DNA from 4 places in the Alteromonas sp. ABH4_457 genome. Region 3 is predicted to be linked to each of the others. Evidence: predicted binding sites of a transcription regulator. Region 3 holds the regulator's gene; each other region holds the start of a gene.

Region 1 (3,681 bases), on a different contig from region 3:
AGGTTAATGTCTTTCGACTGCGCTTCCATGTCGTAGTCAGCCATGGCGATGGTGGTAGCATTGAACGTATTGGTTTCAATGATATCTGCACCGGCTTCAAGATAAGCACAATGGATATTATAAATAATGTCCGGCTGAGTAATCGCCAGCAAATCGTTATTGCCTTTTACATCGCAATGCCAGTTAGCAAATGCCTCACCACGATAATCGGCTTCTTCCAGTTTGTGCTCCTGAATCATAGTACCCATGGCACCGTCCAGAATCAAAACGCGCTTTGCCGCTGCATCCAGAAGTTGTTGTTTTGTACCTGATGTCACTTATTACCTCTTTGGCCGGGGTTTCTCAGCCAGCTGACTCAAATCATAAGGTGTTGTCTGATAAACATAGTAGTTCAGCCAGTTATTGAACAGCAGACTACCATGGGAGCGCCAGCGAACCAAAGGCGCTTTTGCGGGGTCATCGTCTGTAAAGTAGTTAGCCGGCACTGCCGGATGGGTATCCGCCTGTAAATCACGGAAATACTCGTCATGCAAAGTTTCCGGATCGTATTCAGGATGCCCGGTAACAAACACCATACGCTTATCTTCAGATGCGATGGTGTATGCACCCGCCTCATCAGATTCCGTAATGACCTTCAAACCTTCAACACTGTTATATTCACCGGAGTCAATATACCCGAAACGGGAATGAGGCGCATAAAAAACCGGATCGAAACCTCTCAGCAACTCGTTATAAGGGTCGAGCACTTTATGCTCAAACACACCAGAAAGTTTGGTTTCCCTGAGTTTTCTCTGCACGCCGTAAAAATGATACATAGCTGCATGAGCCGCCCAGCACAGATAGAGTGTGGACTGCACATTACGTTGCGCCCACTCCAAAATTTCTGTCATCTGATCCCAGTATTTTACTTCCTCATAAGGCAAGTGAGCCAGCGGTGCACCTGTCACGATTAAACCGTCGTATTTCTTATCAGCAATTTCAGAAAAGTCGTGGTAGAAGGCGTCCATGTGAGATTGCGGCGTGTGCTTTGGCGCTAATTTGTCTACACGGATCAGGTTCACGTTCACCTGCAGAGGTGTGTTAGACAGCAAACGTAAGATTTGCACTTCCGTTTCAATTTTATTGGGCATGAGATTCAGGATCCCCACTTCCATGGGGCGGATATCCTGTGTCGCTGCGCGGGTGCTGTCCATTGTGAAGATATTCTCACCTGACAACACATCCTGCGCGGGAAGTTGTTCGGGAATACAAATAGGCATGGCAGCTCCAACAATTAACGGATAATAACGTTATTGTGGCTGAATCCCGATAGATGTCAACATCTTTACGGCTGGACGTCTAAACGGCTCAATGCATTTATCTAACCCTGGTAGAAGAGAGCACTTACCGTTAGTTGCGCTGACGATGCATGCTGATAAGCAGCTCAGCTTCAGCCCGGGGCAGGTCGCAGGCTTGCATTACCTCTTCGACGTCAGCACCGGCTTTGACCAGCTCAGCGGCGCGGGTGTATAAGCGCATGGACGGGTCCTGACTTTTTACTTCACGTAGCTGGTTTTCGAGTTGTGTGCATTGATCTGCCAGCTCCCGCATGTGTTTGCCCTGTACCATCGAACGGGTTTGCATTTCACCGTTCTGGTTTTCCAGGTCATTAATTTCCAGTTGCAGGGTATCGATGTGTTCTTTTTGATAGCGGACAGTATCGTCGAGTTGTTTAAACTGACGGTTGAAGAAAAAATACATCCATATAACAGCAATGACGGCGAGTAACCCTGTAGCAACAGCGAGTAAAGATAGTGCCGGCACGTCCATATTGATGTGCTTTCTCCCTTTGATAACAGCGCAACGAATATACAGGCATTGACAAGCGCCCGCCGGATTAGCAGGCGCTGCATGACATTACAGACTGCTCAGTTCATCCCACTCGTCATCACTGAGAAGCTTATTAAGATCTACAAGAATCAGCAATTCACCATCACGGTTGCTCACGCCCTGAATGAACTTGGCGCTCTCTTCAGTACCCACGTTAGGCGCACTGTCAATTTCAGATGATTTCAGATAAACCACTTCGGCAACGCTGTCTACCAGGATGCCGACAACCTGCTCATCGGATTCAATAATTACAATCCGTGTGTTGTCGGTCATATCGGTTGGCATAAGGCCAAAGCGGGCGCGGGTATCAATAACCGTCACAACATTACCACGCAGATTGATAATGCCTAACACATAATCCGGTGCACCGGGAACAGGCGCAATTTCGGTATAGCGTAAGACTTCCTGAACCTGCATTACGTTAATACCGTAAGTTTCGTCACCTAAACGATAGGTAACCCACTGAAGCACCTGATCGTTATCCGGCGCGTTATTCGTTGTGCTCTTGTCATTCATGAACCTGGCTCCCCGGGCTATGGCGTCTGGTCGTTACTGCCTAAGCCGCTATTTAGCATTGCGATTAACTGATATACGTCTATTAACGCACACATTTTTTCTTTTACCATGCCCGCTAACCATGGACGCTTGCCTCCTGACTCACGCCATTTTACCTCGTCCCTGGTCAATGTAACGGTGTTGACCAGTTTGTCGCTGGCTAAGCCCCACAAACTGTCCCCTAACATAATAAGATACTGATAGTTTAGCGTTTCTGCGAGATTTTGGTCGTATTTTTCTGGCATAACCCACATTGCAGTATCGACAACGTTTATTTTTTGATCACGATGAAGCATTACGCCCTTGAACCATTTGGGTTTTCCTATCAGCCCACCCACTTTTTCAATCCGGTGAATGCCACCTAAAGTGATAAGCGGTACAGCCAGCGTTAACCCCGCCACTTCAAAAAACAATGCCTGAAAACGATTTTCCAGCATGTCTTTCACAGGCGTGGTTTTGACCGGCGGAGGTACTGCCCCGCTCAGTTGTTCAACGGCCGTCTCCGTAACATCATCAGTGACTGGCGGCGCTATGACCGGCTCAGCCACAGGAGCAACCACAGGTTCTTTGGCGATAATGTCCGCCGTGGCCTGTTCCAGCAAACGGGCAGTGTTAGCCGTTACTTCAGCCGGATCTTCCGGACTTTGTAACAAGCTGTCGAGATACGCCTGCATCACATCTTCGCGGGCGAAGGGCGTACTTTTACTCATAGGTGACTCACTGCTCCAGTTCATCTAACAATTTGGTGTAGGCGTAAACGCCCCGTGCTTTCGGATAGACAACAGACGCAGGCGACTGCGCCTGGCTGGCATCACGGAAGCGGGTATCTACAGGAATCATCCCGTGCCAAACCTTATCACCGTAATCTTCGTTCAGTTTTTGTAGTGCCTGGATGGCCGCATTAGTCCGGCGGTCAAACATAGTCGGCACTATCAATGTATCAAATTCTTTTCTTAACGAACGACCCATAATCTCAAGTGTATGGATCATCCGGTCAAGGCCCTTTAATGCCAGAAATTCGGTCTGCACGGGCACAATGACTTTATGGCATGCAGCCAGCGCATTAACCATCAACACGCCCAGAACCGGCGGACAATCCAGCAATACGTAGTCAAATTCGTTGCGTACAGTATCCAGTGCTTTTTTGAGAATAAGCCCCATACCGTTTTGCATACCCATTTGCCTGTCCAGCGTGGCAAGTGCCATTGAGGCAGGCAAAATATACAGACTGTCTAATTTTGTCGGACATAAACAGTC
Region 2 (3,681 bases), on a different contig from region 3:
TGGTTACCTTACACTTGTCGCCATCGATACTGCCGATATAACGCAATACACTGTCGTTGGCTTTGGCTTCTTCCACCCGCTGACCAAATGCTGCATCCAGCTCAGGTAACTGCTGCATAAACTCATCAATTGATGCACCTTCTGCAAAACCTTCCGGTAACACAGATTCAATCTGAATATCAGACAATTCAAGCACCAGGCCGGCCTCACGTGCCATGATCAGGAGTTTACGGGCCACGTCCATGCCGCTTAAGTCGTCACGTGGATCCGGCTCGGTATAGCCATTTTCTTTTGCTGCACTGGTAGCCTGAGACAAGCTCATACCTTCTTCAAGCTTACCGAACACATAGGATAAGCTACCGGATAAAATGCCTTCGAACTGATGCAGCACGTCACCAGCAGCGAACAGTTTCTGCAGGTTATCGATAACCGGCAAGCCCGCACCTACGGTAGTTTCATATAAATACTGGCGATTTGTATTCTGCGCGGTTCTGCGCAGCTGGCGGTAATACGCCATGGTGTCGGTGTTGGCTTTTTTGTTAGGCGTCACTACGTGGAAGCCCTGCTCCATCATATCCACGTACTGTGAAGCGACTGCTTCGTGACTGGTACAATCAACAATCACCGGATTTACCAGACTGTTGCTGTTAACAAACTGGTGCAAACGCTCAACACTTAACGACTCCTCAGAAGCTGCCAGTGCAGACTGCCAGTCGCCTGACACATCAATGCCCTGCGCGTTAAGCAGCAGTTTGCGGCTGTTGGCAATACCGTATACACGTAACTGAATATTGCGCTTCAACAGTGCAGGTTGCTGACGGGAAATCTGACCCAGTAACTCTTTACCTACGTTACCGCAGCCAACCAGGAATACGTCAATGGTGTGGCGATCGGAGAAGAAATTCTGGTGAATAACCCGTACCGCCTTCTTCGCCTTTTTCGCTTCGATAACCGTAGAGATGGAACGCTCTGAAGATCCCTGAGCAATGGCTACGTTATTCACACGGGCTTGCGCCAGCGCAGCAAAGAAACGGGCTGCCAGGCCTTTCGTATGACGCATTCCATCGCCGACCAGGGTAACAATGGCTAAATCGTGACGCACTTCAATCTGATCAAGCAACTGGTTTTGCAGTTCCAGAGCAAAAGCATCTTCCAGCAGTTGCTGTGCACGGGCCGCATCTTTTTCCTGTATACAGAAGCTGATGCTGTACTCCGAGCTGGACTGGGTGATCAGGCTGATGGAAATATTGGCGTTACTCATCACCTCAAACACACGGCTTGCCATGCCTACCATGCCTTTGAGACCTGGTCCTGCAACATTAAACATCGTGATGTTATCGAGCTGCGAAATACCTTTCACTGACGTCCATTTCTCGCTGGCTTCGTTACTGATTAGCGTGCCGGGCGCAGAAGGATTCAGGGTGTTTTTGATCAGACAGGGAATGTGGTGCTGAGCGATAGGACCAATGGTTTTCGGGTGCAGTACTTTGGCACCGAAGTAAGACAGCTCCATGGCTTCCTGATAAGTCAGCTTATCAAGTAATACAGCCCCTTCAACCTGATTCGGGTCAGCGTTATAAACACCGTCTACATCCGTCCAGATTTCACAACAGTCTGCATCGATACAGGCCGCAAGGATGGCAGCAGAGTAATCAGAACCGTTACGGCCAAGCGTGACTTTCTCACCCTCTTCATTAACAGCAACAAAGCCGGGCATAACCAGTAATACTGAACCGTCGTTCTTTACGTCACTGAAACGGGCTTTACTCATTGCCACATCAGCAATGCTGTCGAGATATTCGCCGTGTGCCAGCACGTATTCGACCGGGTCGATGATACTGTTAACCACACCTTTACTTTGCAAAATCGCACTGAACAGCGTCACACTGATGTATTCGCCGATACTTAAGATGCCGGCAGCCACAGAATCCGGAGCACAACCAAGCAACTTAATGCCTTCCAGTTGTTGCTTAAGCGCAGACAAGCGCTCTGAGATAAATGAAGAAACGTGGTCGTGGGCGAAGTTATCTAAGGTGGTGTTTAATTCGTCAGCAATACCCTGAACAGTTTGCTCTAACTTTTCGAACAGAGGCTGGAAGTCATCCCCTGCGGCAGCCTGTTCACAAAGAGAAGAAAGCGCGTTGGTCACGCCCTTTGGCGCAGAAAGCACTACTGCTGCGCCATCGGTTTGGTGGGTGGTCATACAAATCCCGGTCACACGCAGGTATCGGGGTGCGTCGGCCAGAGAAGATCCACCAAACTTTAAGACTTTCATGTAATGCTCCTTTCGGTTTTATTTTGCTACATCAACGCTCAATTGCGTAAAAAAAAACCCGCTCCTGGTGAGGGCGGGCTTTCGATGTCTGGTTGCAATGTTGCGCACTAGCCAGCGACCGCCCTCAAAGAGGTGGTAATAATCATCGTGCCGGTGGTGCTAATCATTGTTTTCATACGGACAATTTGCCGTATAGACGTCTATCTGTCAACCGCGATTTTGCTTTTTCTGTGTAAAACACCGTCAGAACAGACAATTTACTCCTAAAGAGAGCCTTTTTCTGCCTTTTCATATTGCAATTCATCATATTTTGACAGGAAAAACGGGAACTTTATTGCGTACATTTTGCCGGAGCATTCCGTAATTTTTTCTTCCTGAGCTCAATGAACACCCCGCTCAGGCCAGGGCAATGAAATTCTGCCCGGGAATAACTTTATATTTTTCATATTTTTAGTGAATAAAAAGTGCCGTACACTCCGGTACAACGTCCGGCGCGTTGCGGCACTGTCTTTGCTATCTCAGCTTACACATCCCTATCAGATTTTATTTTTTCCGGAGAAAGTCCTTATGTCAGCGTTTAACGGAGTTTTAGGCGTCAGCCAGGCAGAGTCGGGTTATCAGTTTGCAGTGTGGGCGCCGAACGCCAAATCTGTATGTGTAACCGGAACATTTAATGAATGGGACGAGACTGCAAATCCTCTGGAATCCCGTGAAGGCGGAATCTGGGTTGGTTTTGCTGACAACGCGAAAAACGGTGATGAATACAAGTTTGCTATCACCACCTTGCAGGATGAGCTTTTGCTGAAAAACGATCCCCGTGCCCGTAAGGTCACAAACAGTGTGGGAAACAGTGTTATTTACGATGATGAATATCAGTGGCAACACACAGAATTTGACTCTGCCCCCCTCCATGAGCGGGTCATTTATGAAATGCACATTGGTACGTTTAATAAACCCGAAGATGGCCACGGCACATTTGCATCAGCCATAGAAAAGCTGCCTGAACTGAAAGCGCTGGGCGTGACGATGGTTGAACTCATGCCTGTGAATGAATTCGCCGGCGATATCAGCTGGGGCTACAACCCTGCCTATCCCTTTGCAGTAGAAGAGGCCTACGGCGGTCCTGACGGACTGAAAGCCTTTATCGATGCTGCTCACGGCATGGGGATCGGTGTAATTCTTGATGTGGTTTACAACCATTTAGGCCCGGGCGACCTGGATATCTGGCAGTTTGACGGCTGGCACGAGAACGATAAAGGCGGCATTTATTTCTACAATGATTACCGCAGCGCCACGCCATGGGGAGATACGCGACCTGACTATGGCCGTCAGGAGGTGCGGGACTATCTCACCGACAATGCACTGATGTGGCTGAACGAATTTAAAGCTGACGGATTGAGGATGGA
Region 3 (3,681 bases):
CCATTCTCGGATTAGGTAATTTAGGTCCGCTGGCATCAAAACCCGTGATGGAAGGTAAAGCGTTACTGTTTAAGCGTTTTGCCGGACTGGATGCTATCGATATTGAAGTTAAACACCGGACTACTGAAGAATTCATCAACACGGTTGCCAATATCGCTGATACGTTCGGCGGTATTAACCTTGAAGATATTAAAGCGCCGGAATGTTTCGAAATCGAGCAGGAGCTGATCAAACGCTGCAAGATTCCGGTATTCCATGACGATCAACACGGTACAGCCATCGTAACAGCGGCCGGTATGCTCAACGCGCTGGAAATTCAGGGCAAGAACATCGAAGACGCCAAAATTGTTTGTATGGGAGCCGGTGCTGCCGCCGTTGCATGTATGGAGCTGCTGATCAAGTGCGGCGCCCAGCGTGAGCGCATTTATATGCTCGATCGTAAAGGGGTGATTCATACCCGCCGTGACGATCTCACGGAACACAAAATGTTGTTCGCCAACAACACGGATAAACGTACCCTTGACGATGTAATGGATGGTGCGGATATTTTTGTCGGTGTTTCCGGCCCTGACGTATTGCCTCCAGAAACCTTAAAACTGATGGCACCAAACCCGGTGGTATTTGCCTGTTCAAACCCTGATCCGGAAATTAAACCGGAACTGGCCCATGAGGTTCGCAGTGATTTGATCATGGCAACGGGCCGTTCAGATTACCCCAACCAGGTGAACAATGTACTGTGCTTCCCGTTCATTTTCCGTGGTGCACTGGATGTTCGTGCTTCGACCATTAATGACGAAATGAAAGTCGCTGCGGTTGAAGCATTACGTTCAGTATCGAAAGAGCCTGTACCTGAAGAAGTATTGAAAGCCAGTAAATCAGCATCGCTGACATTTGGTAAAGATTACATTATTCCTAAACCTATGGATCCCCGTTTGCTTCACCGTATTGCCAGTGCCGTAGCACAGGCAGCGATTGACTCAGGCGTTGCCGGTGTTGAATCCTTACCGGCAAAATACACGGGTAACAAAGACTGATTGAAGCATACTGACTTCATTTGTTACGGGCCGGTTATACTACCGGCCCGTTTTCGTTTATCTTCCCGCTTCCCCTAATCTGACGGACAAAGATTTCATGTGGTCAAAAGCACTTATCGGGCTCATCATCGGACGAATAGCTACCACGCTTATCGGCTCAACCATGGCAGTCAGTATAGGCTGGCATTTATACGAAGCCACCGGCGAGGCCTTTGACCTGGCACTGGTAGGCATTTTTCAGATTGTGCCGGTGATCAGTTTATTCCTCGTGGCAGGTTGGGCTGCAGACAACTTTTCCCGCAAAAGCATTTTATTAATTTCTGCCGGATTGCAGTTACTGGTGGTGCTGGCCGTCGCTTTGCTGATGAATCAGCCGGAACTGAATAAATGGGCGCTGTTTTGCTCGTTATCGGTATTGGGCGCAGGGCGGGCTTTCTTCGCACCGGCCATTCAGTCTGTGTTGCCGAATATCGTCAGCACCGATCATCTGGGGCGTGCGGTGGCTGCCATAAGCTCTATCTGGAATATCGCCTTAACCGTGGGGCCTTTCCTCGCCGGCGTGTTACTGGCGGCGCTCGACCGTCAGCTCTACTGGGTGCTCATCATTTTCGGCCTGTTTACGCTGGGTGGCTTTTCTTTATTGCCCGCTCTGAACATTCATTCAGAGCGCAAACTGGCACTTAAAGATATATTCAGCGGTGTGGAATACCTGATGCACAACAACGTTGTCCGCGGAGCGCTGTTTACTGATCTTGTGGTCATACTATGTGGCAGTGTCATGGCCATATTACCTGTGTTTGTGAAAGACGTCTTACATGAAGGTCCGGAAACTCTGGGTTTATTGCGGGCCATGCCGGCTGTGGGTGCGACGCTTATCGGTCTGACAATGGTACGACGTAAGCGGGCTATTGAACGCAACGGCCCGCTGCTGTTCTGGTCACTGATCATCTTCAGCTTTTCCATTATCGGCTTTGCCTTTTCACAGAACCTTTATGTGGCTTGCTTCGCTTTACTGATTTATGGCGGTTCAGACATGATAAGTGTGGTGATCAGAAGCTCAGTAGTACAAATTATGACACCGGACGCATTACGTGGCCGGGTGAGTGCAGTGAACTCCCTGTTCATCGCGTCTTCCAACGAACTCGGAGACTTCAGAAGTGGTTCGGTGACGGCAGCAGTTGGTCCGGTAGCCTGCGCGGTTGCGGGCGGAGTAATGAGCCTGGGTATTGTGCTCCTGTTCCGCTCAACTTTCAGGCCTCTATTCGAATTACAAAAAATCGAGCCGCCCTCAGCCAGACAAGACTAAACTTGCCCCTGATACAAAAAAGCCAGAGTGATTTGCTCTGGCTTTACTTTATTCTTCTTCGTTGTCGGCGGTGGGGTCGATCCCCATCTCTTCCATCATTTTCCTTGCAACGGCAGGAACACGGTTAGGGTTATCTTTGCGCAAATCGTCGTCGTCAGGCAGCGGCTGCCCGGTGAAAGCATGAAGGAATGCTTCGCACAGTAACTCTGAATTCGTCGCGTGACGCAGGTTATTAATTTGTCTGCGGGTTCGCTCGTCTGTGAGCACCTTAAGCACATTAATCGGAATAGAAACAGTGACTTTCTTTACTTGCTCACTCTTTTTTCCATGCTCTGCGTAAGGGTGTATATACTTACCATTCCATTCTGCCATGTGAAATCTCGGACTGCCTGTTATTTTACTTTATAAGCGGAAATTCTAAACAATGTAGCGAAAAGGTCAATTAAGCCGTGTAAACCTCTTGACGTCCAGACATATATTAATTAGTTTAGACGTCTAAACGTCCAAAGAATTGAGTGAGTCAACAAAATGGTTTCCTATGCACAAGGTATCGACGCCTTAAACCAGTCATTGTCCGAATTGCGTGACATTGATGTCTCTTTTGAATTTTTTCCGCCTAACTCGGAAAAGATGGAACAAACGCTGTGGAAATCTGTTGAACGCCTGGCGCCATTGAAGCCTTCTTATATGTCTGTGACCTACGGTGCAAACAGTGGTGAGCGTGACCGCACCCATGATGTTGTTAAACGCATTCAACAACAAACCGGTGTACAGGCAGCCCCTCACCTGACCTGTGTGGACGCAAGCCGTGATGAACTCAAACAAATTGCTCAGGAATATTGGGATTCGGGTATTCGCCGTATTGTTGCTCTGCGGGGCGATTTACCGAAGGGCGTTGATAAAACCGAAATGTATGCCTCTGATCTGGTGGCACTGCTGAAAGACGTAGCAGACTTTGATATCTCCGTTGCTGCCTATCCGGAAAAACATCCGGAAGCACCGAATGCCCAGTTCGACTTGCTTAACCTGAAGCGTAAAGCGGAAGCCGGGGCTTCTGAAGCAATTACTCAGTTCTTCTTTGACACCAGTGTTTACCTGCGTTTCCGTGACCGTGCTGCTGCTGCCGGTATCGATTTGGATATCGTCCCCGGGATCCTGCCGGTTACGAATTATCAGACACTGATTAAGTTTGCCGGTTTCACCAATGTTCACGTACCCGGCTGGCTGCACAAAATGTACGAAGGGCTTGATGACGATGATCAGGCAACACGTAATCTGATTGGCGCAAACATCGCCATGGAGCAAGTAAAAGTGCTGGCGAAAGAAGGGGTAAAACACTTC
Region 4 (3,681 bases), 360 kb from region 3:
GGGTAATGCCGTTCATCATTGCCGACATACCGAACTCACGCACACCGTAGTAGATGTAGTTACCGGACGCGTCTTTCGCATCAACGCCTTTTGAGCCTGACCAGATTGTCAGGTTAGAACCGGCAAGGTCAGCAGAACCGCCCAGCAATTCAGGCAGTAACGGACCAAATGCATTCAGTGTATTCTGCGATGCTTTACGGGTTGCCGGAGCATCAGGATTAGCCTGCAGTTTCGCAATGTAAGCATCCGCTTTTTCAACGAAGTCAGCCGGTACATCACCATTTACACGGCGGCTGAATTCTGCTGCCAGTTCAGGGAACGCTTTTTCATAGGCTGCAAACGCTTCGTTCCAGTTCGCTTCTGCTGCACTGCCCTTCTCTTTGCCATCCCACTCAGCGTAAATATCCTGTGGTACTTCGAAGGCACCGTGGGTCCAGCCAAGTTCTTTGCGGGTTAATGCAATTTCGTCATCACCCAGCGGAGCGCCGTGACAATCTTCTTTACCTTGCTTGTTAGGGGAACCAAAACCGATAATGGTTTTGCAGCAGATTAGTGTAGGCTGTGTGGTATTCGCGCGGGCTTCATCAACCGCTTTACGGATTTGATCAGGGTTGTGACCATCAACACCGGCAATGACATGCCAGCCGTATGATTCGAAACGCTTCACGGTATCGTCGGTGAACCATCCCTCAACTTCACCGTCGATAGAGATGCCGTTGTCATCGTAGAACGCTACCAGCTTGCCAAGACCTAATGTGCCGGCTAACGAGCATACTTCATGAGAAATACCTTCCATCAGGCAGCCGTCACCCAGGAACGTGTAGGTATAATGGTCGACGATATCGTGGCCGTCCTGATTAAACTGTGCAGCCAGCACTTTCTCTGCCAGCGCCATACCTACGGCGTTGCTGATCCCTTGTCCCAGCGGACCGGTGGTGGTTTCAACACCCGGCGCATAGCCATATTCAGGGTGACCCGGGGTTTTAGAATGTAACTGACGGAAATTTTTCAGCTCTTCTAACGGCAGATCATAACCCGTGAGATGCAGCAATGAATAAAGCAGCATAGAGCCGTGACCGTTTGAAAGCACAAAACGGTCGCGGTTCGCCCAGTTGGGATTAGACGGGTTATGAGAAAGATAATCGCACCACAAAACCTGTGCGATATCCGCCATACCCATAGGGGCGCCCGGGTGGCCTGATTTGGCTTGCTGAACTGCATCCATGCTAAGTGCGCGGATAGCGTTGGCAAGTTCACGACGAGTTGGCATGCTAACTCCTTTAATAATTTGCTTAAAACTTTGACACTGACAACCCGGAGATTAATCCGGAAACGGATAGGAATTCCTGCTGCCGACTATGAATTTTCAAACTGGCGACTATTCTTACCTAAGCGCATAACCAGTTCAATGTGTTTTATACCGGGTGCACTTATCGAATTTAGTTAACTTATAACAATTATTCGGATAGTCGTTGCGCAAAACAGGTTCTCTGCTGACAGAAATCGTTTTTCGTCTTACTCACGTAATAACGAACCGGACTGTCAACGAAACGTAACAAATAGACTTTTAGACGTCCAGAAGTAAAGATGGTATTTTCATACGAACCCGGTACAATGCTGTTCATCGTCCGGGACGACAGAATATACCCAGGGGCGAACGAATATACCCAACCAGCCAGTCACTTAAGCTTATGATAGTGATGTATTGGTTAACCCAGAAATAACGGAGGATTTATGGCCGCACATTTATTCACATCGGAATCAGTCTCAGAAGGACATCCGGATAAAATTGCCGACCAGATTTCAGATGCTGTGCTTGACGCCATATTAGAACAGGATCCCAAAGCACGGGTTGCCTGCGAAACGTATGTAAAAACCGGTATGGTACTGGTAGGTGGTGAGATCACCACATCCGCCTGGGTCGATATTGAAGAATTGACCCGTCAGACGGTAAAAGAAATTGGTTACAACCACTCAGATGTAGGCTTTGATGCTGACTCCTGTGCTGTGCTGAATGCGATTGGTAAGCAATCTCCTGACATTAATCAGGGTGTTGACCGTGCCCGCCCTGAAGAACAGGGTGCCGGTGACCAGGGTCTGATGTTCGGCTATGCCAGTGACGAAACTGACGTATTAATGCCGGCACCGATCACCTATGCACACCGCCTGGTGCAAAAGCAGGCCGAAGTGAGAAAGTCCGGTCAGCTTGATTTCCTGCGCCCTGATGCAAAAAGTCAGGTGACTTTTATTTATGAGAACGACAAACCGGTGGGTATTGATGCCGTTGTTCTGTCTACTCAGCACAATGAAAAGGTCACCACAGAGCAACTTCGCGAAGCCGTTATGGAAGAAGTGATTAAGCCTGTACTGCCTTCGGAATGGCTGACCAAAAACACTCAATTCCACATTAACCCGACTGGTCGTTTTGTTATCGGCGGACCAATGGGTGACTGTGGTTTGACTGGCCGTAAAATTATTGTAGATACCTACGGCGGTATGGCCCGTCACGGTGGAGGTGCATTCTCCGGTAAAGATCCATCAAAAGTAGACCGCTCGGCGGCATACGCAGGTCGTTATGTGGCGAAGAATATCGTTGCAGCCGGTCTGGCGAAGCGTTGTGAAATTCAGGTGTCTTACGCTATCGGGGTAGCAGAGCCAACATCTATCAGTATCGAAACGTTTGGTACAGGTGTGGTTGATGAGAAAACACTGGTGGCACTGGTACGTGAACACTTTGACTTACGTCCTTACGGCCTGATCAAGATGCTTGATCTGGAACGTCCGATTTACCGTCCAACGGCTGCATACGGCCACTTCGGCCGTGATGAATTCCCATGGGAAGCCACAGACAAAGCAGAAGCGCTTAAAGCCTCTGTATAAAGACAAAAATAAAAGGAAGGCGGCATGTTCCCACATGCCGCTTTTTTTAATTTAAATTATTTTAAAAATAATTACATTTTCTCACTGGGATAATCATCCAAACCAACTACACTTAAGTATAAATCGCATTGCCTGCCCGATAATCAATCCCTAACTGAGCTGCAGACTCAGGCACACACATAGGAACCATGCCATGAAATACTTCTGGCTAGTGAGTTGTCTGACTTTATTAAGTACGCTGTGTCATGCAGGCGGCAGTGTGCTTTCTGATACGAAAAGAAGTCAGCCAGTATACGTTGCCTCCCCCTATCAGTCTGAAATTTCATTTCGCAGTCAGCGCCTGCCGGCCTGGCGATTTGGGGTGCGCTACAACCGCGAGCTGCCTTATCACGACCAGTGGGTTGACAAGATCAGTACGTATCACTCAGTAGACTCCGTGAGGGTCTCGGCCAGCCGCTCACTGTTAAAAGACTCCAGTCAACGCATATTCGCAGCGCTGCAGACCAGTAACGATCAACAGGCCGCCTATTCTGACTGGCTTTATCTGCCTTACAACGCAGGCACCGCCGCCAGCGTCGGCTGGCAAATCGGAGAATTAAATTCGGTGAAAATGGCAGTGGAGTACCAGTACAGGGAAGTAAGTGATAAAGACATCAATTCATTGTTGCTCGGTGTTCAGTACTATTTCTGACCCTTACTAAGACAACGGGCTGCGTTAACCCAGCATAAAATCCACAATGCTTTCACAATGAATTTCAGTGGTATCCAGTACCGGAATACTGACATCTCCGGCCTTTATCA

Evidence for each region. The regulator MetJ, encoded in region 3, represses methionine synthesis genes. The targets are predictions, from matches to a motif close to TAGACGTCTAGACGTCTA.
Region 1: metA (homoserine O-succinyltransferase MetA) is a predicted target of MetJ. The motif match lies at 1,332-1,349, and genes of this name have one in related genera.
Region 2: thrA (bifunctional aspartate kinase/homoserine dehydrogenase I) is a predicted target of MetJ. The motif match lies at 2,461-2,478, and genes of this name have one in related genera.
Region 4: metK (methionine adenosyltransferase) is a predicted target of MetJ. The motif match lies at 1,561-1,578, and genes of this name have one in related genera.

The regions. Positions count from the first base shown of each region.
Region 1 covers NZ_JBSWXN010000005.1:278,940-282,620, reverse strand. The annotation lists gene ACXAGR_RS14040 (homocysteine S-methyltransferase family protein) at 1-317, opposite strand, end outside; gene metA (homoserine O-succinyltransferase MetA) at 321-1,259, opposite strand; gene ACXAGR_RS14030 (DUF2802 domain-containing protein) at 1,390-1,809, opposite strand; gene ACXAGR_RS14025 (chemotaxis protein CheW) at 1,897-2,385, opposite strand; gene ACXAGR_RS14020 (chemotaxis protein CheW) at 2,403-3,134, opposite strand; gene ACXAGR_RS14015 (ParA family protein) at 3,142-3,681, opposite strand, start outside.
Region 2 covers NZ_JBSWXN010000001.1:289,915-293,595, reverse strand. The annotation lists gene thrA (bifunctional aspartate kinase/homoserine dehydrogenase I) at 1-2,275, opposite strand, end outside; gene ACXAGR_RS01155 (alpha-amylase family glycosyl hydrolase) at 2,843-3,681, shown strand, end outside.
Region 3 covers NZ_JBSWXN010000008.1:51,540-55,220, reverse strand. The annotation lists gene ACXAGR_RS20175 (malic enzyme-like NAD(P)-binding protein) at 1-1,034, shown strand, start outside; gene ACXAGR_RS20170 (MFS transporter) at 1,132-2,340, shown strand; gene metJ (met regulon transcriptional regulator MetJ) at 2,389-2,712, opposite strand; gene metF (methylenetetrahydrofolate reductase) at 2,869-3,681, shown strand, end outside.
Region 4 covers NZ_JBSWXN010000008.1:407,912-411,592, reverse strand. The annotation lists gene tkt (transketolase) at 1-1,270, opposite strand, end outside; gene metK (methionine adenosyltransferase) at 1,735-2,880, shown strand; gene ACXAGR_RS21745 (hypothetical protein) at 3,074-3,571, shown strand; gene ACXAGR_RS21740 (aspartate/glutamate racemase family protein) at 3,596-3,681, opposite strand, start outside.